Regions from separate parts of the Nocardioides sp. dk884 genome, predicted to be linked through region 1. Evidence: predicted binding sites of a transcription regulator. Region 1 holds the regulator's gene; each other region holds the start of a gene.

Region 1 (7,056 bases):
CGCTGCTGGCCCGCCTGGCCGCCCGGCACGGCGCGACGTACGTCTCGACGAGCGGGCTCACGCTGCCCTACCTCCCCGACGGGCTGCACCTCACACCCGAGGGCCACACGGCGTTCGGCGAGCACGTCGCGGCGGTGCTCACACGGTTGTGAGGACGCCGTCGGCATCGTCGGTGGCCGCGGTTAGGGTTCTCCGGTGTCCTCCACTGTCGAGCAGACCTCCGTCCGCGACGTCCTCGCGACGGCCGTGCGTGCGCTCGGCGGCAGCGAGCGCGCCGGGCAGGTACAGATGGCCGAGGCGGTCGGTCGGGCGATGGAGGACGAGCAGCACCTGCTCGTCCAGGCCGGCACCGGCACCGGCAAGTCGCTGGCCTACCTCGTGCCCAGCCTGCTGCACCGCGAGCGCGTCGTGGTCGCCACCGCGACGCTGGCGCTGCAGCACCAGCTCGTCGAGCGCGACATCCCGCGCCTGACCACCGCGCTCAAGGGCCAGCCGGGCGTCGACACGTCGTACGCCGTGCTCAAGGGCCGTTCCAACTACGCCTGCCTCCACCGGGTCCGCGAGGGCGTGCCGGACGACCAGGGCGCGCTGGTGCAGCTGCCGGAGGGCTCGATGGGCGCCAAGGTGCTCGAGCTGCGCGCCTGGGCCGACAAGGAGGCCGAGGACGGCGGCAGCGGCGAGCGCGACAACGCCCCGCGCCACACCGACAAGGAGTGGCGCCAGGTCAGCGTCAGCCACCGTGAGTGCCTCGGCGCCGCCAAGTGCCCGTTCGGCCAGGAGTGCTTCGCCGAGCTGGCCAAGGAGAAGGCCCAGAAGTCCCACCTGATCATCACCAACCACTCGCTGCTGGCCATCGACGCGGTCGAGGGCGTCCCGATGATCCCCGACTACAACGTCGTGGTGATCGACGAGGCCCACGAGCTGACCCAGCGGGTCACCCAGGCCGCCACCGACGAGCTGTGGGCCGCCGAGGTGGAGCGGGCCGCCCGGCGCGCGCAGCGCTACGTCGACGGCAGCGAGGCCGACGACCTCTCCGACGCCGCCGACGCGCTGCGCGCCGCGATGGGCGAGGCCCGGCCGGGTCGCCTCGAGCAGCTCCCGCTCGACCTCGGCGACGCGCTCGTGCTGGTCCGCGACAGCGCGCGTGCGGCGATCTCGGCGTTCCCCAAGGACAAGGACCGCGACGGGGAGGCCGACGCCGGCCGCACCCAAGCCCGCGGCACCCTGCAGGAGGTCTTCACGACCGCGGAGCGGATGGCCGCCGAGCTCGACTCCGACGTGCTGTGGATGACCGAGGGCTCCGAGCGGATGCCCCCGCGCCTGTGCGTGGCGCCGCTGCAGGTCTGGGGCCAGATGCGCGACAAGCTGCTCAACGAGAAGACCGTCGTGTTCACCTCCGCCACGCTGATGCTGGGTGGCGACTTCAGCTCGGTGGCGACGAGCGTCGGGCTCAAGCCGTCCGAGCGGATCATCGACGGCTCGCCGACCGCGGCCGCACCGGGGGAGGGCCAGCCCTGGCGGGGTCTCGACGTCGGGTCGCCGTTCGACTATGGCCAGCAGGGCATCCTCTACGTCGCCCGCCACCTCCCGCCGCCGGGGCGCGACGGGCTGGTCAAGGCCCAGCTCGACGAGATCGTGGAGCTCATCGACGCCGCCGACGGCCGGGCGCTCGGCCTGTTCTCCTCGCGCCGCGCGGCCGAGGCCGCGGCCGAGGAGGTCCGCAAGCGGCTGCCGCACCTCACCACGCTCGCGCAGGGCGACGCCCAGCTGCCCGAGCTGGCCAAGCAGTTCGTCGCCGACCCGCACACCTGCCTGTTCGGCACGCTGACGCTCTGGCAGGGCCTCGACGTCCCGGGCGAGACCTGCCAGCTGGTGCTGATCGACCGGATCCCGTTCCCGCGACCCGACGACCCGCTGATGTCGGCGCGGCAGAAGGCGGCCGACAAGGCCGGCGGCAACGGCTTCATGCAGGTCGCCGCCACCCACGCCGCGCTGCTGATGGCCCAGGGCGCCGGACGCCTGATCCGCACCACCTCCGACCGCGGTGTGGTCGCGGTCCTCGACCCCCGACTGGCGACCGCCCGCTACGGCGGCTTCCTCAAGGCCAGCCTGCCGTCGATGTGGACGACCACCGATCCCGGGATCGTGCGCCAGGCGCTGGCCCGGCTCGCCGGCAAGCCGACCGCCTGAGGCTCGCCGTCGACCGTCGGTCGCCGGTCGGCGGTCGGCTCAACGCACCGCGCGAGCGACCAGGGAGAAGCGCCGAGCATCGTCGGTCGGTGTGCCCGCGCAGGAGAAGCGGCTGCCACGCCAGCAGGTGAGCCGGGTGCTGGCGTTGACCAGCGTGACGTCGACGTGGCGCACCCCCGCCAACGGGACGGCGATCCGTCCTGCGCCGGTGCGGTCCAGGGCGACGCGGTGCCGGGTGCGGGTGCCGTCGGCGGCGAGCGTGGTCACCACGGCCGCCGGCGCGCTGGCTCGTGGCGGCAGGTCCAGGCGAAGTCGCAGCCGCCATCCGCGCCCGCGCAGCGTGGTGGCCGGGGTGAGCCGGACACTGGCCGAGGCGAGGTGGTCCAGGCGCACCCGGTGCCGGACGGCGGCCCGGCCGACGCCCAGCGCCGCGACCGGCCGGGCCGCGGGGTAGCCCCGCCCCTCGTCGTACGACGCCGCGGGGGCGAGGTTGTCGGCGGCGAAGCCCGCCAGCGCCGCGGGCAGGGTCGTCCCGCGGGCGCGCAGCACGGTGCTGATCGCGGCCAGGGAGTGGTCCTGGACGTGCGGCCCTGTGGAGTCCGCGGCCTCCCAGATGTCGCGGACCACTGTCGCCAGACCCCCCTGCGCGGTCGGCAGCCGCTCGCCGAGCCAACGGAAGAAGATCCAGCTCCCGTAGACCCGCAGCGCGTCGGCGCGGTCCGCCCGGCCGCGGTCGTCCAGGGAACGCCTCGGCTGGCGCAGCGGGCTGCGGTGCAGGTACTGGCGGTTGTCGTCGACGTCGTCGAACAGCTCGTCCTCGACCCAGGCGGCGGTGGCCTCCATGAGCCAGGCGTCCTGGGTGGCGTCGTAGGCGAACTGCACGGCGTGGAAGTACTCGTGGGCCGCTGTCACCTGGAGGTTCTCCAGCGGCGTGTTGCCCGGGAACTGCGTGCCGTCGTAGTCGTCGTCGAGCACGCAGTAGGCCGCACGGGCGTTGGCGCCGATGACCGGGACAGGAGCGTCGCTCGCGCAGTAGCCGTACAGCCCCTGGTCGCCGATGTCGGCAAGGTAGATGTCCGTGCGGGCGTCACCGCCGAGCGGGCCGTCGCCGAGCGGCGCCCGGTATCCCGCCGACCGCAGGCGCGCGTGCACCGAGACGAGGGTGTCCAGCACCAGGTCGACCTGGTCGGGCACCCCGTTGCCGGAGAGGTCGGCGAGGTCGGGGCTGTCCGCGCTCGCCGGGTTCGACGCCCAGTGCACGCAGAGGACCGCGGTGCAGCGCACCCGCGGTGCGGCGCGAGGGCCCCACCCGTGACCGGCGGGATCCGCGCGGCCGTCGGTGGGTCGGGCGAGCAGGCGTCGCGCTGCGGCGCGCTCGCCGGCCGGCAGGGCATCCAGGGTGAGTGCCAGGTCCCGCAGGGCGATCGTGGCGTCGCCAGCGCGCAGGCCGCTGGACTCGGGGGCCAGCGCGCGGCGTGCCCCGGCCAGGGCGGCCCGGGCCCGGCGCAGCGGCACCGCCTCGGTGGGCACGCTCAGCGGGGTCGTCGCCGAGCCGGTCGCGGGGCCAGCCGAGGGGCCAGCCGAGCGAGGCGGGCCGGGATCGGCGTGTGCCGGGGTCGGGGCGAGGGCGGTGAGGACGGCGAGGCAGAGCGCTGGAAGGCCCAGGGCGCGTGCTCGGCAGGGGCCGGGCGAGGACGGGCGCCGCCGGGCGGCGCGAGGGGCTGGCACGAGGTGATCCTGTCACCCCGTGCCGGCCCGGCTCGGACTCGCCACGGACCCGGCGCGAGGGACCTCAGACCCGGCGCAGGACCGCGGTGACCTTGCCCAGGATCGAGGCGTGGGTGCCGTCGATGGGCTCGTAGGCGTCGTTGTGGGGGAGCAGCCAGACCTTGCCGTCCTTGCGCTGGAAGGTCTTCACGGTGGCCTCGCCCTCGATCAGAGCGGCCACCATGTCGCCGTTGTTGGCGGTCTGCTGCTGGCGGATCACCACGTAGTCGCCGTTGCACACCGCCGCGTCGATCATCGAGTCACCGGAGACCTCGAGCAGGAACAGCTGTCCGTCACCGACCAGCTGACGTGGGAGCGGGAAGACGTCCTCGACCCGCTCCTCGGCGAGGATCGGCCCGCCTGCGGCGATACGGCCCACCACCGGCACGTAGGAGGGGGCCGGCACGCTGTCGCCGATGCCGGTCTCGTCAACCGAGGAGCCCTCGCCCGAGGACATGGCCTTGCGGGCGGCCATCACCTCGGGCAGGAACACCTCCAGGGCACGCGGACGGTGCGGGTCGCGCTTGATGAAGCCCTTCTGCTCGAGGACCTTCAGCTGGTGCGCCACGCTCGAGGAGCTGGTCAGGCCGACGGCCTGACCGATCTCGCGCATGCTCGGCGGGTAGCCGCGCTTCTCGATGCAGTCGGTGATGTGGGTGAGCACCCGCACCTGGCGCGGGGTGAGTCCGGTCGCGTCAGCAGGACCGTCGGGGAGCTCAGCGACCCCGTCGCTCTTCTTCTTGGCCATCTGTGCCTTCCCTCGGGTCGTCGTCCGGGTTGTCCGCGCCTCCGGCGGATCGGGCGTCGTCCCGGGTCCGGTGGCGTGAGGGCCACCGTAGCGACATCCACCCCCAGAGTTCAAACATCTGTTCGAAGTGCGTGTCGCGGGCCTGCCTGCGCGGCCGAGACGGGCGATGCGTCGAACATTCGTTCGCCCAGATGCTTGCGTTCCTCGAACACCTGCTCTAGCGTCGTACATGTGTTCGATCGAACGTCTGGTCGAACGTCGATCCGGTCCCGTTTCGGCGGGACTGTCGGTGGCGGGCGTTAGACATCTTCTCGACGCCGCGATCCGAGGCTGACACCACTTCCCCAGGAGCCACGATGAGCACGCTGAACCCCACGACCATGATCATCACCTCTCGTCCGGCGACCGGCCGGTCCGTGCGGCTGACCCGCCGAGGCCGCGTGGTGGTCTTCCTGTTCTGCGTGGCGGTCCTGCTGGGCGTCGGGTTCGCCCTCGCCGGCGGCTCGATGGCGACGGCGGAGAGGGGCTCGGCGGAGCCCACGGAGATCATCACGGTCGGCACCGGTCAGACCCTGTGGGACATCGCCGCCGAGCTCAGCGACGACGGTGACGTGCGCGAGGAGATGCGCCACATCGAGCGGCTCAACGCCCTCGACTCCACGATGCTCGTCGCCGGTCAGCGCCTCGCGGTGCCCACCAGCTGAGGCACGCCAGACATCGCCGGTCGCCTCGACCCCGACCGGCGAGCAGGGGAAGACAGGGGGCGGAGCCTGATGGCTCCGCCCCCTGGTCGTTCCTCGAGGTCGAGGTCGTTCAGCGGGCCGCGCGTCGTCCGCCTGGCACCGTCGTGCGTGTCGCCGGGGTGCTCGCGGCGACGGGGTCCTGCGTCGGGGCGGCTGCGGGATCGGGCGACGAGGAGGGGCCGGAGGTGAGGCAGAGCTCGCGCAGCAGGCGTGCGATGAGCATGAGGGCCACAAACAGGCAGGCCACGGCGCCGGTCGAGGCGAGCGCCAGGAGCCACCAGCCTCCGGAGTCGCCGCCGCGCGCGCTGGCACCGAAGTCGATCGCGGCGTAGACGAGGTATCCCCAGGCGATGACGGCCAGCGTCACGCCTCCGGCCAGGGCGAGCAGGCGTGGCTGCACCGTCGGAGTCTTCTTGGTGCCCCGCCTCGAACCCGCCCGCTTGCCCTTGCTTGCCACGGGGTCATTGTCGCTGATCGCGCGCCCGGGCGCTCGGCGACCCGCACGTCGACCCCGCCCCTTTTGAGCCACGTCCGTGCGGCGTCCGATTCGCGCCTGATCCGTGCCGCTTGCGGTGTCGCGCCGGCGTCCGGCGAAGGCTGGCAGGGCTCTGACCTGCGGTTTCGAAGGCGGTCCGTACCGGGGGCCTCGATCGTGTCGCGCGGGCTTGCAGAGGATCCGCCGCACGCGTACGGTTACCCCTACATCTAGTACTTACAGCGCTGTAGTTATCCACATCTAGTGCACAGCTCAGCGGCGCAAGACTCACAGATGTGAGTGAGTTCTACACAGCAGACCCCCCGTTATCCACACCCTGAGGCACTTCCGCCCCGGGCTGTTGTGGCGCGCCTGAGAGGAGCCCCGGATGCACTGTCCCTACTGCCGGAACACCGACACCCGGGTGATCGACTCCCGGGTCGCGGACGACGGGGGCTCGATCCGGCGACGCCGCACCTGCGGGTCCTGCGCCAAGCGGTTCTCGACCGTCGAGCTCATGCAGCTGATGGTCCTCAAGCGCTCCGGCGCGAGCGAGCCGTTCACCCGGGAGAAGGCGGTGTCCGGGGTGCGCAAGGCCTGCAAGGGCCGGCCCGTGAGCGAGGACCAGCTCGCCTGCCTCGGTCAGGCGGTCGAGGACGCCCTGCGGCTCGCCGGTCAGGCGGAGATCCCGGCCCACGAGGTGGGCCTGGCGATCCTCGGCCCGCTGCGCGAGCTCGACGAGGTGGCCTACCTGCGCTTCGCCAGCGTCTATCGCGCCTTCGAGTCGGCGGACGACTTCGCCGCCGAGATCGCCACGCTCCGCGCCGAGCGGAGTCCCGGCCAGCCCGCCGCATCGGGCTGACCTCTCGAACAGCCCGGTGCGTAGTGGGGAAGCTGCGCACCGGGCCTTCCACCAGCTTCCCCCGCCACTGTCGGTGCTCGGAGAGACCATCGACAGTGAGAGCACCGACCGGAGCACCACCACAGCATGAGCACCACCACCAGCAGCACGAGCCACGACGCATCAGAGGAGACGGGCATGACGGAGACGGTCACCAGCGCAACCAGGGGGCGCAAGGCCGCGAAGAAGGGCCTGAAGGTCGAGCGGGTGTTCAGCACCGCGGGGGTGCACC
Region 2 (7,056 bases), 1.9 Mb from region 1:
CGCCGCAGGTCGAGCGCGAACGCCGACGCGCGCAGTCCGGACATCGAGTCGCCAGCGCAGAGGGATACGCCCGGGGAGGACCCGAGCCAGCGCAGGGATACGGCCCCGCCGGCGGGGTGCGGGCGGGGTCGGGACGCGAGACCTACTCGTCGGGCGGGTGCGCGGTGAGGAGATGGGTGGTGCCGTGGTCCTTCACGAGGTGGAGCCCGTGTGGGGACCGCCAGAGGTACGTCGCGGTGTCGGTCTTGTCGTAGGACCAGCCCGTATGGGTCTTGGCCCGGTGATGTCGACGACAGAGCGGGGCGAGGTTGCAGGAGCAGGTCGGGCCGCCGCTCGGTCCCGCGCCATGGGCGATGACGTGGTCGGTGTCGCAGCGCCGGGCGGGGCGCTCACACCAGGGGAAAGCGCAGACCGGTTGGGCGAGACGGGTCTGCTCGGCGAGCTTGTCAGGGACGGCGTAGGCATCGGTGTGGTGGTGGGCCTCGAGGTCGATGACCGGCTTCACGACCACCTGAGTCTCAGCGCCGCACCACTGTCGGACCTGTTCGGTCGACACGATGGACCGGGTCTCCTCGACGTGCGCGATGCCTGCCTCGTCGCGGGAGACCGCGGCCTGCGACAGGTGCACGTGGATGACGACCTGGCGGGGCTTCACCACCGAAGCGGTGCCCCCACCCGCCTCCACCCGCAGGTCGAAGGCGAGCTGGCGTCGGGCGAGCTCACCAGCGGCCATGGAGCGGCGCACATCGAGGGACTCCGTCGATCCGAGCGCGGCGAGATCTTCCGCGCCCTGGCGGATCGCGGTGTCCAGATCCATCGCGTCGGCCAGGTCGAGGACCCCCTCCACGTGGACGGTGCCGTCGTGGATGGCCTTGTCGGTGTGGACGTCGAACCGGCGTCCCTCAGCTGCGGCGAGACGTTCCTTCTCCGCACCTTCGGGGTCGAAGGCGACCCGGGCCTGGTCGACGAGCCGCTCGATCCCGGCCCAGCTGATCTTGCCCACGAAGCCGGCCAGCTGGCGGTCCACGAACTCCGCGCCGTCCATCGGCAGCGTGGTAGTCAGCTGCGCGAGTCGCCGGGCCTTCCACAGCGGGACCTTGCCGGCGCGGACCAGCTTCCAGGTCCGCTTGAGCCGGTGCGCCAGCTCCAGCGCATCCCCGACGAGCGAACGGGATGCGTCGGTCGACATGCCGATCGCGGCACCGAACTCCATCGGCGCGAACTCCGCCACCAGCGGCGCACCCTCACCAGCGAGCGGGACGGCCAGCTCGCCGAAGACCAGCCCGGTCGCCGGTGTCGCGTCGGCGACCGACTGTTCGGGGTGCATCGCCGCCCACACCAGAGCGGCCTCCAAGACGTCGATCTCCGCCCGCTGGGCCGCAGCCCGGCGGCGCTGCGCGAATGCCAGCACGGCGGCTGGAGTGTCGCAGTCGGGGAGTTCGGGGGAGGCCACGCCTCATTCTACTCGAACGTGCGTTCGAGAGAAAGGGGTTGGCTGAGACTGGAAGGTAAAGACTTCAGGGACGAGGCAGGGGCGTCGGCCGTGCTCTCGACAAGCTCGCCGACGGGGCAGCGCTCGACGGACGGAATGCCGTTGGTCGAGCAGCGAGCGCCAGCGAGCGGCTATCGAGACTCCGCTCTTGGTTCGCCAGACTCCTCGACCCACGGGGCGGCGGTGATCTCGACGGGCTCGACCGGCGGAGGGGCGTCGTACCCCTGCCGCTGGTCTCGACAAGCTCGACCAACGGGACAGCGCTCGACCGACGGGGTGGCCGTGATCTCGACAAGCTCGACCGACGGGGCAGCGCTCGACGGACGGAATGCCGTTGGTCGAGCAGCGAGCGCCAGCGAGCGGCTATCGAGACTCCGCTCTTGGTTCGCCAGACTCCTCGACCCACGGGGCGGCCGTGCTCTCGACGACCTCGACCGACGGCTGCCGCCCGACCGGCGGCAGCCACCGACCCGCTCAGCCCTGGTGCTGCCCCATCCACGCCTCGACCTCGTCGGCGGCGCGGGGGAGTGCGGCGGAGAGGTTCACCGGACCGTCGGCGCCGACCAGGATGTCGTCCTCGATGCGGATGCCGATGCCGCGCAGCTCCTCGGGGACGAGCAGGTCGTCCTCCTGGAAGTACAGGCCCGGCTCGACGGTGAGGACCATGCCCTCGGCGAGGTCGCCCTTGGGGTAGACGTCGGTGCTGGCGGCGCCGCAGTCGTGCACGTCCATGCCGAGCATGTGGCTGGTGCCGTGCAGCGTCCAGCGGGCGTAGACGCGGCTGTCGGGGGAGAGCGCCTCCTCGGCGCTGACCGGCAGCAGCCCGAGGTCCTCCAGGCCGTGGGCCAGCACCGACATCGCGGCCTGGTGGGTGCCCTGGAACGGCGCGCCGGGCCGGACCGCCTCGATGCCGGCCTCCTGGGCGGCGAGCACCAGCTCGTAGAGGTCGCGCTGGAGCGGGGTGAAGCGGCCGGAGACCGGCAGCGTGCGGGTCACGTCGGCGGTGTAGAGGTTGCGCCCTTCGACGCCCATGTCGAGCAGCAGCAGCTCGCCGGGGACGATCGGGCCGTCGTTGTCGATCCAGTGCAGCGTGGTCGCGTGGCGACCGCCGCCGACGATCGAGTCGTAGCCGATGTCGTTGCCCATGGTGCGCGCGCGGCGGAAGAAGGTGCCCTCGATCCAGCGCTCGCCGTGCTCGAGGACCTGGGGCCACTCGCGCACGCAGTCCTCGAAGCCGAGCGTGGTCGCGTCGCAGGCGGCGCGCAGCTCCTCGATCTCCCAGGCGTCCTTGACCAGGCGCAGCTCGGAGACCACCCGGGCCAGGTCGGCGTCGAGCGCGGCGTCGCCGGCGACCAGCTTGTCCACGCGTGCGTCGATGCCGCGGTGCACCCGGGTCTTCGGGGCGTTGCCGCGGGTCAGGTCGTCGGCCAGCCGGTCGACGTGGCGCACCTCGATGCCGAGGGAGGAGGAGATCTCGTGGACCGAGGGGCGTCGCCCGGCCCACAGCTCGCCGTACTGGCGGTCCCGGAAGAACTCGTCGGTCTCGCGCGAGGAGCGGGGCCGCGCGTAGAGCACCGCCTCCTCGTCGTGCAGGACCAGTACGGCGTCGCTGGTCTGGTTGCCCGACAGGTAGGTGTGCGCGGTGTCGGCGCGGAAGCGGTAGTCGGTGTCGTTGGCGCGCACCTTGTAGGTGCCCGCAGGCAGCACCAGCCGCTCGCCGGGGAACATCGTGGTCAGGCGCGCGCGTCGCGCAGCGGCCCAGGGGGTGATCGGGTGCGGCGGCAGGTCCAGCTCGCGCTCGCCCCAGCCGGTGCGCATGAACGCGGCGTACGCCGCCGGCACGGCCGGGTCGTGGGACTCCGTCGCAGGTGGGGTCGCAGGAGCGGTCTCGGGGGGCGTCTGCTCGGTCACGACTCGACTGTACGCCCGCGACCGGGGGTCTACGGCGGTTGGCCGATAGGCTGCGGCCCGTGCAGGGAGCCCGTCGAGACAGCGTCGCCTTCACGGTCCTCGTGGCCGTGCTGGTCGCCATCGGCGCACTCGCCATGCTGCTGCTCATCGCCTTCTCCGGTGCGCCGGGCACGCTGGCCCTGGCGACGGTCCTGGCCGCGCTGCCGGTCGTCCCGCTGGTGATGTGCTACCTGTGGCTGGACCGCTACGAGCCCGAGCCGCGGGGGCTGCTCGTCGCGGCGCTGCTGTGGGGCGGCTTCGTCGCCACCGCCGCGGCGATCCTGCTCTCCGGGGTCGGGGGACTGGTGGGCGGCCTCAGCGAGGCCGAGAACCTGGCGGTCCTGGCTCCGGTGACCGAGGAGGCCTGCAAGGGCCTGTTCCTGGTGCTGTTGCTGTGGTGGCGCCGCGCCGAGCTCGACGGCATCCTCGACGGCATCGTCTATGCCGGCATGGTCGGCATCGGCTTCGCCTTCACCGAGAACATCCTCTACCTCGCCGCGGCGTACAACGGGACCGACGGCCTCGGCCCCGGCGGCACCGAGGCGCTGACCGCGACGTTCGTCGTGCGGTGCCTGTTCAGCCCCTTCGCCCACCCGCTGTTCACGACCTTCATCGGCATCGGGGTCGGGATCGCCGTGGGCGCCCGCACCCCGGCGCTGCGCGTGGCGGCGCCGCTGGCCGGCTACGTGCTGGCGGTGCTCGCGCACGGGCTGTGGAACGCCTCCACCGTCTTCGGGATCGGTCCGTTCATGCTGGTCTACGTCGTGCTCGGCGTCCCGGCACTGCTCGGTCTCGCCGCGCTGGCGATCTGGGCGCGCAGCTCCGAGCGCCGGATGCTCGCCGCGTCGCTGGGAGACGCCGCGCAGCGCGGGCTGATCCCCGCGACGGACATCGGCTGGGTCGTCGACCTCGGCGCTCGTCGCCGGGCCCGTGCCTACGCTCGTGCGTACGGCGGGCCGCAGGTCGAGCGCGCGATGCGTGACTACCAGCAGGCCGCGATCGAGCTCGGCTTCCTGCACCACCGTTACCTGCGCGGCACACCGCCGCCGGACTTCGCCCAGCGAGGTCAGCACTACGTTGCGAGAATCGGCGCCGTGCGCCCGTTCATCGCCTTTCCCGGACAGGTGGTACCGACCCGATGACCCCCTCCTCGCCCTCTCCCTGGCTCGACGAGAGCTCCACCGAGGGCGTTCGCATGGTGACCGCGCTCGTGCGCCTGCGCGGCGCTCTCCAGGCGGCGGTGCTGCCGCTCGACCTCGCCGGTGTCGAGGGACCCCGTGCGGTCCGCAGCGAGCTCGTCGACCAGCTCGAGGACTACGTCATCCCGCGGATGACCACGCTCGAGGCGCCGATGCTCGTCGTCGTGGGCGGCTCGACCGGAGCGGGCAAGTCGACGCTGGTCAACTCGCTGGTCGGGCGGCGCGTCAGCGAGCCCGGCGTGCTGCGTCCGACCACCCGGTCCGCGGTGCTGGTCCACCACCCCGACGACGCCGAGTGGTTCGGCCAGGACCGGCTGCTGCCCGACCTGCGCCGGGTCGAGGCCCCCACCAAGGACCACGGCGCGCTGCAGCTCGTCGCCGATGCGAGCGTGCCTCCGGGCATCGCGATCATCGATGCGCCCGACGTCGACTCGATCGAGAAGTCCAACCGCGAGCTGGCGACCCAGCTGCTGGCCGCGGCCGACATGTGGCTCTTCGTCACCTCCGCTGCGCGGTACGCCGACCAGGTCCCGTGGGAGCACCTCAAGCAGGCGGCCGCGCGCTCGATCGCGGTGGCCATCGTGCTCGACCGCACGGCGCCCGACGCGGTGCCGACCGTCTCGACCCACCTGGCGCGGATGCTCGCCTCGCGCGGGCTCAAGGACTCCCCGCTGTTCGTCGTCCACGAGCGCGAGGTCGACGAGGACGGGCTGCTGCCGGCCGCCGCCGTCGCCGACATCCGCGGCTGGCTGGACTCCCTGGCACGCGACGTCGACGCCCGGGGCGGCGTGGTGCGCCAGACGATGGAGGGCACCGTCCGCGCGCTCACCCGCCAGCTCCACCCCGTCGCCGACGCGGTCGCCCAGCAGGCGACGGCCGTCGCACAGCTGCGCGAGGCCGCCAGCACGGCGTACGACCAGGCGGCGGGGGAGCTCCTCGCCGCCGCCGGTGACGGCACGCTGCTGCGCGGCGACCTGCTGGCGCGCTGGGAGGAGTTCGTCGGCACCGGAGAGCTGCTGCGCACCCTCGAGGACAAGGTCGGTTGGCTGCGCGAGCGGCTGGTCAGCACGGTGAAGGGCAAGCCTCAGCAGGCCGAGCAGGTCAGCGAGGCCGTCGAGTCCGCGCTGGAGAGCCTCGTGCTCGCCCATGCCGAGCTCGCCGCCGGCCGAGCGGCCCAGGCGTGGTCGGCGCACCCCGCCGGCACGGGCCTGCTTGCCACCGAGGAGGGCGCCGCCCTGACCCGGCCCTCCGCCGAGCTGCGTCGCGCCTGCGAGCGCGCCGTGCGCGACTGGCAGGGCGAGGTCACCGAGCTGGTCCGCGCCGAGGGCGCCGACAAGCGCACCTCGGCGCGGTTCCTGGTCTACGGCGTACCGGGCCTCTCCGTGGCGCTGATGGTGCTCACCCTCGACGACGGCTCGACGCCGTCCGCCGGGCTGGGTCGGCGCCTGCTCGAGGCGGTGTTCGGCGCCCCGACCGTCGCGACGCTCGAGCGGCGCTCCCGCGAGGGGCTGACCCCGCGGCTGCGTGCGCTGCTGGACGCCGAGGGGCTGCGCTGGCAGCAGCACCTCGACTCCCTCGGCGTGACGACCGACGCGGCCGAGCAGCTGCGCCACGCCACGCGCCGCGTCGACGACGTCCGCTTCGGCCCCGCCCCGCGGGCCGGTGAGGTCGGGGACTGACCCGTTGGCGAGCCGGGTGAACCCCTAGGCTTGATCTTGGGACCGCGCGTACGCCGGTCCTTCCACCCCTGGGCTCGCGCCCGTGCAGCAAGACAGAGTTGGAGAAGATGACGTCGTCGTTGGACGAGCCCCAGGACCGGGCTGAGGAGCGGGTCGCGTCGGCACCTTCGATCGGGTCCGGCACCGCCGCCAGGATCGCCGGCCTCGAGGCCGCTGCCACCGCGGCCGAGGGACGGCTCGACCCGACACTGGTCGCCGACGCGCACGCCGTGGTCGCCCACGCCGCCGAGCGCACCCGACTGTCGGCCGACCACACGGTCGTGGCCATCGCGGGCGCGACCGGCTCCGGCAAGTCCTCGACGTTCAACGCGCTGACCGGGCTGGAGCTCTCCGCGGTCGGCGTGCGTCGTCCCACCACGTCCTGGGCCACCGCCTGCGTGTGGGGCAGCGAGGGCGCCTCGGAGCTGCTGTCCTGGCTGGGCATCCCCGAGCGCCACCAGACCACCCGCGACTCGATGCTCGACACGAGGCGCGAGGACCACAGCCTCGACGGCGTCGTCCTGCTCGACCTGCCCGACCACGACTCCACCGAGGTCAGCCACCACCTCGAGGTCGACCGTCTCGTCTCCCACGCCGACCTGCTGGTGTGGGTCCTGGACCCGCAGAAGTACGCCGACGCCGCGATCCACGACCGCTACCTCGAGCCGCTGCGCACCCACGACGAGGTCATGCTCGT
Region 3 (7,056 bases), 510 kb from region 1:
CGACGGCCTCACGCCGTACGGCGACGACGTGCTGTGCGGCTGGCTCGGCGCCCACCGGGCGGCCGGCATCGCCACCCCCGACGTCGACCACGCGGTCCGCGCGCTCGCGCACCGCACCACCCTGCTCTCCGCGACCCTCCTCGACTGCGCCGTGCGCGGCGAGGTGCTCGCGGAGTTCGCGGCCTGGCTGCGCTCCCTGGGCACCGCCCGGGAGCCCGCGGCCGCCGCCACCCTTGCTTCCATCGGCCACACCTCCGGCCTCGGTCTGCTGCGCGGCGCCCGGCGCGCGCTGACCGCCCTCGGCATCCGGGCGGAGGTCGCTGCATGAGCACAGCCGTCAGTTCCCCGACCGGTCCCGGCACCGGCACGTCCCACGTCGAGCTGCGCTCGGGTGCGTACGCCGACTCCGTCGCCCTGCTCCAGGTCAGCCGCGCCGTCCAGGGGGTCGCCGGGGTCCGCGCGGCCCAGGTCGCGATGGCCACGCCGCTCAACATCGAGGTGCTGACCTCGATGGGGTTCGCGGTGCCGGACGCCGCCGGGCCCAACGACATGGTGGTCGCCGTCCACCTCGAGGACGAGGACGCGCTCGCCGGCGCCCTCGCCGCGGTCGACGAGGCGCTGCGCGCGGCGAGCAAGCGATCGACCGGCAGCGCCGAGGTCGCCCCGCACCGCACCACCGCCACCGCCCTGCGCGACGCCGAGGAGGGCGCGGTCGCCCTGATCTCGGTGCCCGGCCAGCACGCGCTGGTCGAGGCCATGGACGCCCTCGACGCCGGGCGCGACGTGATGATCTTCAGCGACAACGTCCCGGTCGAGCAGGAGGTCGCGCTCAAGCGCATCGCCGCCGAGCGGGGCCTGCTCGTGATGGGCCCGGACTGCGGCACCGCCGTCGTCGGTGGTGTCGGTCTGGGCTTCGCCAACGTCGTGCAGCCCGGCCCGGTGGGCCTCGTCGCCGCCTCGGGCACCGGGTGCCAGCAGCTGCTCTCGCTGCTCGACCACGCGGGCGTCGGGGTCACCTCGGCGCTCGGGGTCGGCGGTCGCGACCTGTCCGCCGAGGTCGGCGGCCTGGCCACCCGCGAGGGACTGCGCCGCCTCGACGCCGACCCCGACGTGGAGCTCGTCGTCGTGGTCTCCAAGCCCCCGGCCGCCTCCGTGGCCGCCGACCTGGAGCAGTACGCCGCGGCGCTCGACACCCCCGTGGAGCTCGCGCTGCTCGGCGCCGGACAGCCCGACCTCACCGCCGCCGCGGAGCGGGTGCTCACCCGGCTCGGCGTACCGGTCCCGTCCTGGCCGGTGTGGGGCAGCGCCCCCGCCGCCACCGGCCCGCTGCTGCGCGGGCTGTTCGCCGGCGGCACGCTGGCCGGCGAGGCCCGCCTGATCGCCGCCGAGGCCCTCGGGGAGGTCACCAGCGCGCCTGCCGCCCTGGCCGGCGACAGCCACGCCGTCGTCGACTTCGGCGACGACGAGCTCACCACCGGGCGCGCGCACCCGATGATCGACCCGACCCTGCGTCTGGAGCACCTCGCCCGGGTCGGCGCCGACCCGCGCACCGGCGTCGTCCTGCTCGACGTCGTGCTCGGCCACGGCGCCGAGGACGACCCGGCCGGCTCGCTCGCCCCCGCCCTCGCCGCCGTCGCCGCCCCGGTGCTGGTGACGGTGGTCGGCACCGGTGCCGACCCCCAGGACCTCGAACGCCAGGTCCGGCTGCTGGCCGAGGCCGGCGCCGAGGTCCACCTGTCCAACGCCGGCGCGACCCGCCGCGCCCTCGAGCTGCTGGAGGCCCGCGCATGAGCACCCCCACCGCCCCCGTGTCCTCCGTCGTCAACGTCGGCGCCGACCTGCTCGCCGACGCCGTCGCCAGCCAGGCGATCGACGTCGCCCGGGTCGACTGGCGCCCGCCGCTGTCCGGCACCGAGGCCGACCTGGCCACCGTCGCCGCCGACCCGCTGCGCCGTGACGCCAACGCTCGCGCGGTCGCGGCGTACCACGGCGTGACGGCTCGCCTCGTCGACGTCGTCCCCGCCTCCGAGGCGCTGGGCCTGGAGCCGGGGCAGTTCCTGCACGCCGGCCCGCCGATCACCTGGGACCGCGCGTCCGGACCGCTGCGCGGCGCGCTGCTCGGCGGCGCCGCCTTCGAGGGCCTGGTCGAGGACCCCGAGGACGCCGCGGCGCTCTTCGAGGCCGGCTCGTCGGTCTCGCTCGAGCCGTGCCACCACCGCGGCACCGTCGGCCCGATGGCCGGCGTGGTCACCCCGAGCATGTGGATGTTCGTCCTCGAGGACGTCGAGACCGGGCGGCGTACCCACTGCTCGCTCAACGAGGGCCTGGGCAAGGTGCTGCGCTACGGCGCCTACTCCCCCGACGTGCTCGAGCGGCTGCGCTGGATGCGTGACGTGCTGGGCCCGCTGCTGCAGGGCTCGGTGCGCGCGGTGCGCGACTCCGCCGGTCCCGTGGACGTGACCGGCATCCTCACCCAGATGCTGCAGATGGGCGACGAGGCGCACAACCGCAACCGGGCCGGCACCCTGATGCTGCTGCGCGACCTCGCCCCCGTGATGGTGCTGGAGAGCGAGCGGGGCGGCCTCAGCCCCGCCGACGTCGCCGAGGGCCTGCGCTTCATCGGCGGCAACGACCACTTCTTCCTCAACCTCGCGATGCCCGCCTGCAAGCTCGCGCTCGACGCGGCCCGCGGCATCGAGGGCTCGACGATGGTCGTGGCGATGGCGCGCAACGGCACCGACTTCGGCATCCAGACCGCCGGCACCGGCGATGAGTGGTTCACCGGTCCCGCCCAGCTCGCCGACGGGCTCTTCCTCGGCGACTACGGCCCGGACGACGCCAACCCCGACATCGGCGACTCCGCGATCACCGAGACCGCGGGCATCGGCGGCTTCGCGATGGCCACGGCCCCCGCGATCGTCCGCCTCGTCGGCGGCACCGTGCCCGACGCCCTCGCCACCACCCGGCGCATGCACGAGATCGCCCTCGCGGAGAACCCGCGCTGGTCGGTGCCCGTCCTGGACTTCCAGGGCACCCCGACCGGCATCGACGTGACCCGCGTCTGCCGCACCGGCATCCTGCCGCAGATCAACACCGGCATGGCCGGCAAAGTCGCGGGCGTGGGCCAGGTCGGCGCCGGCCTGGTCACCCCGCCCGAGGAGATCTTCCCGAAGGCGCTCGCCCGTCTCGCGGAGCGCACCCGCGAGCGCGCCGCCGGCGCATGAGCGTGCGGCAGCTCGCCTCGGCGCCGTAGGCCAAGCTCGTCGACCCCGCCGCCCCGCTGCTGTCCCTGCGCGTGGTGCGTCACCGGGTGCGCGGCGACGCGTTCCCGACTCGCACCGGACAGCGGTGCTGCGCAGTCATCTGCCGACTGCGCAGCACCGCTGTCCCGTTCCCCCCATCGCCCCTACGCGCGATCGGCTGGACGCCCTCCGCGCCGTACGGCAGCGGTCGTCCAAGCGCGTCACGTGGCCGCGCCTGGGTCGAGCAAGCCCGCTGTTGGTCGAGCGCCGTGTCGACAGGCGCGACCGACGCCTCAGTCGTCCGGCGGGTGCGCGGTGACGAGCCGGGTCTCGCCGCGGTCCTTGACCAGGTGCAGCCCGTGGGGTGACCGCCAGAGGTACGTCGCGGCGTCGGTCTTGTCGTAGGTCCAACTCATGTGGGTCTTCGCCCGGTGATGTCGGCGACACAGCGGGGCGAGGTTGCAGCTGCAGGTCGGCCCGTCCGCACCGTGGGCGACGACGTGGTCGGTGTCGCAGCGCCGAGCGGGGCGTTCACACCACGGGAACGCGCACACCGGCTGGGCCAGACCGGTCTGCTCGACGAGCCGGTCCGGGACCGCGTAGGCGTCGGTGTGGTGATGGGCCTCGAGGTCGATCACCGGCTTGATGACGACCTGGGCATCACCGCTGCACCAGTCGCGGACCTGCTCGGTCGACACGATCGACCGGGTCTCCTCGACCGTCGCGATGCCGGCCTCGTCACGGGAGATCGCGGCGTGCGACAGGTGCACGTGGATGACGACCTGCCGGGGCTTCACCACCGACGCGGCGCCCACACCCGCCTCGGCCATCAGGTCCAGGGCGAGCTGACGCCGGGCCAGCTCACCGGCCGCCATCGACCGTCGGACGTCCAACGACTCCGTCGCGCCCAGAGCAGCCAGCTCCTCCGCGCCCTGGCGGATCGCGGTGTCCAGATCGAGCGCATCGGCGAGGTCGAGCTCGCCCTCCACCCGCACGGTGCCGTCATGGGTCGCCTCGCCGGTGTGCACGTCGAAGCGGCGTCCGTCGGCGGCCTCGCGGCGCTGCTTCTCGGCACCCTCGGGGTCGAAGGTGACGCGGGCCTGGTCGACGAGCCGCTCGATGGTGGCCCAGCCGACCTTTCCGACGGTCCCGGCGAGCTGGCGGTCCACGAACTCGGCACCGTCCGGCGGAAGACTCAACGTCAGCTGCGCGATCCGGCGACCCTTCCAGACCGGGACCTCGCCGGCACGCATCTGCTTCCACGTCCGGGGCAGCCGGTGCGCCAGCTCGAGCGCGGACCCGATCAACGCACGGGCAGCATCGGTCGACATCCCCAGCGCCGCCATCGGCGCGAACTCCGCCACCAGCGGCGTCCCCTCACCACCCAGGGGCACCGCCACCTCGCCGAAGATCCACCCGACGGTCGGCGTCTGCGTCGAGACCGACTCGGCCGGGTGCATCGCCGCCCACGCCAGAGCGGCCTCCAAGACCAGGAACTCGGCCCGCTGCACCGCAGCCCGCTGCGACTGTGCGAACGCCAGCACGGCGGCTGGGGTGTCGCAGTCGGGGAGCTCGGAATCGGCCATGCCTCATTCTACTCGAACGCACGTTCGAGGACAAGGCTTTCTCCACCGAGATCTCAGGCATCTCGGACCGCCTGCTCGACGAGTTCGACCGACGGGGTTGCGGGGTTGTGAGGTCTAGACACGCTCGACCGGGTGGCGGGCCACCACCGCTGGTCGAGCAGCGAGCGCCAGCACGCGACCGTCGAGGCCTCTCTCGCCTCGACGCTTCTGGCGGGTCATCGCGACGGCGCAAGGGCACGGTTGAGTTGGCGGGCGCCGTAGCTGCCGGTGTCCTCGATCGCCTACGCCCGCAGGGGTGCGCGGGTTCGGCGAGCTCGACCAGCTCGGTGTAGCCGGCGGTGTGAGCGGCGATGGTGAGATCCTCCTGCACCCCGCCGGTGCGGCATCGATCACTGCCGCGGTCTGGGCGTGGCCAGTCTCGACGAGCTCGACCACCGGCCCCGCGACCCACGGCGACCTCGTACGGCTCAGACCTCGGGCGTCCGCTCGTTGTAGACCCCGGCGTACTCCTGCCCGCTGAGCTTCTGCACGGCGGACATCACCTCGTCGGTGACCTGACGCCGGGCCTTGCCCAGGGGCATGCCGTCGAAGCGGCCGGCCACCTCGATCGGGGGGCCGAACTCCACGGTGATCGGCACGATCCGCGGCAGCCGCGCCCCGACCGGCTGGACCCGCTCGGTGCCGACCAGGCCGACCGGGACGATCGGGCAGCCGGCGGTGAGCGCGAGGTGGGCGACGCCGGTGCGCCCCCGGTAGAGGCGACCGTCGCGCGAGCGGGTGCCCTCGGGGTAGATCCCGAACGCCTCGCCGCGCCCGAGCACCTCCAGCGCGGTGTCCAGGCTGGCGATGGCGGCGCGGGAGTCGTCGCGGTCCACCGGGAGCATGCCGAGCCCCTCGAACCAGGCCCTGCTGATCGCGCCGGAGATGCCGGTGCCGGTGAAGTAGTCGGACTTGGCCAGGAACACCACGGTGCGCGGCACGACCACCGGGATCACCACGGAGTCCACGAAGCTCAGGTGGTTGCTGGCCAGGATCACCGGGCCGCTGCGCGGGACGTTCTCCAGGCCCCGGACCGTCGGGCGCCAGACCGCGCGGGCGAGGGGCGGGACGATCGAGTGGAGGGCGCGGTACAGCACGTCGCTCAGTCTCCTGGTTACTCACTGGTCCGCCGATCTGGTCCGTCCCTCGGGCGCGCCGACCGCAGAGACCCCGACCACGGCCCGGCCGCCTGAGTACGCGTACCCAGGGCGGGCTGAGCACTCGAACGCTCCCCGCGGCCGCTCCTCCTCTGGTGGCATGACCCCATGCCTCGCTTCTACGACCCCACGACGTGCCCGGACTGCGCCGCGCCCCTCGGCCCGGTGCCGCTGCGGTGCGGTGCGTGCGCGCTGCCGCTCACCGGTCCGGTCGCAGCACAGCTCCAGGCCACGCTGCGCCAGGCCGACTCGCTGCTGGTCACGCTGCGCCGCAGCCCCGCACCGGCCCCCACCCCGGTGGCGGCGGGCTCGCGCCTCGAGGGCGCGACGGCGTACCCGGCACCTGCCCGTGAACCTCGTACGCCGCGCCGCACCGGCGTCCGCGCCGCCTCCGTGCCGGCGGTGCTGCTCTCCCTCGGCGCGTTGTGCCTGCTGGTGGCCGCGGTGATCTTCCTGGCCGTCGCCTGGTCGTGGCTCGGCGTCGGCGGGCGCACCGGCGTGCTGCTCGCACTGACCGCGGGAAGCGCGGGGGCCGGCGCCTGGACGGCGCACCGCGGCCTGCGGGTGGCCGGTGAGTCCCTGAGCGTGGTGGCCCTCGGCCTGCTCGCGCTCGACGTGCTCGGCGCGGCGGCTGCCGGCTGGCTGCCCGGCGCCCCCGGCGCCTCCGGCGCACAGACGCTCGCCACCGCGGGCGCCGCGCTCGCCGCGGGTGGGCTGGTGCTGCTGCTCCCGCCCGCGCGGCTCGTCGCCCCGCAGCTGGCGGTACCGGTCGGGATCCTGGTGTGCGCCCTCGGGACCGCGGCGGCGACCGGCTCGGTGCGCGCGGTCGCGCTCGGCGCGGTGCTCCTGCTCCTCGCCGTGGCAGCCGGCGCCCGACGCGTCGGCGCGGCACCGCTCACGATCGCCGCCGCGCTGGCCGCGGTCCCCGCCTGGCTCGCGCTCCTGGGCGCCGGCGCGGCCAGGGGCCTGGACGACCCGACCCTCGGCGCGCTCTGGACGAGCACCACGGGACCCGTCCTCCTCCTCACCGCC

What was found. The regulator LexA, encoded in region 1, represses DNA repair genes until DNA is damaged. The targets are predictions, from matches to a motif close to TCGAACANNTGTTCGA.
Region 2: GFH29_RS05930 (HNH endonuclease signature motif containing protein) is a predicted target of LexA. The motif match lies at 1,466-1,481, and genes of this name have one in related genera.
Region 3: GFH29_RS14870 (HNH endonuclease signature motif containing protein) is a predicted target of LexA. The motif match lies at 4,841-4,856, and genes of this name have one in related genera.

Annotation. Positions count from the first base shown of each region.
Region 1 covers NZ_CP045649.1:3,599,288-3,606,343, reverse strand. The annotation lists gene GFH29_RS17190 (SGNH/GDSL hydrolase family protein) at 1-152, shown strand, start outside; gene GFH29_RS17185 (ATP-dependent DNA helicase) at 196-2,190, shown strand; gene GFH29_RS17180 (MXAN_6640 family putative metalloprotease) at 2,230-3,720, opposite strand; gene lexA (transcriptional repressor LexA) at 3,983-4,705, opposite strand; gene GFH29_RS17170 (LysM peptidoglycan-binding domain-containing protein) at 5,062-5,409, shown strand; gene GFH29_RS17165 (hypothetical protein) at 5,519-5,848, opposite strand; gene nrdR (transcriptional regulator NrdR) at 6,312-6,785, shown strand; gene GFH29_RS17155 (vitamin B12-dependent ribonucleotide reductase) at 6,963-7,056, shown strand, end outside.
Region 2 covers NZ_CP045649.1:1,210,165-1,217,220, forward strand. The annotation lists gene GFH29_RS05930 (HNH endonuclease signature motif containing protein) at 143-1,453, opposite strand; gene GFH29_RS05935 (aminopeptidase P family protein) at 1,967-3,403, opposite strand; gene GFH29_RS05940 (PrsW family intramembrane metalloprotease) at 3,463-4,584, shown strand; gene GFH29_RS05945 (GTPase) at 4,638-6,320, shown strand; gene GFH29_RS05950 (YfjP family GTPase) at 6,428-7,056, shown strand, end outside.
Region 3 covers NZ_CP045649.1:3,088,968-3,096,023, forward strand. The annotation lists gene GFH29_RS14855 (DUF2877 domain-containing protein) at 1-328, shown strand, start outside; gene GFH29_RS14860 (FdrA family protein) at 325-1,791, shown strand; gene GFH29_RS14865 (DUF1116 domain-containing protein) at 1,788-3,224, shown strand; gene GFH29_RS14870 (HNH endonuclease signature motif containing protein) at 3,536-4,828, opposite strand; gene GFH29_RS14875 (lysophospholipid acyltransferase family protein) at 5,296-5,964, opposite strand; gene GFH29_RS14880 (SCO7613 C-terminal domain-containing membrane protein) at 6,133-7,056, shown strand, end outside.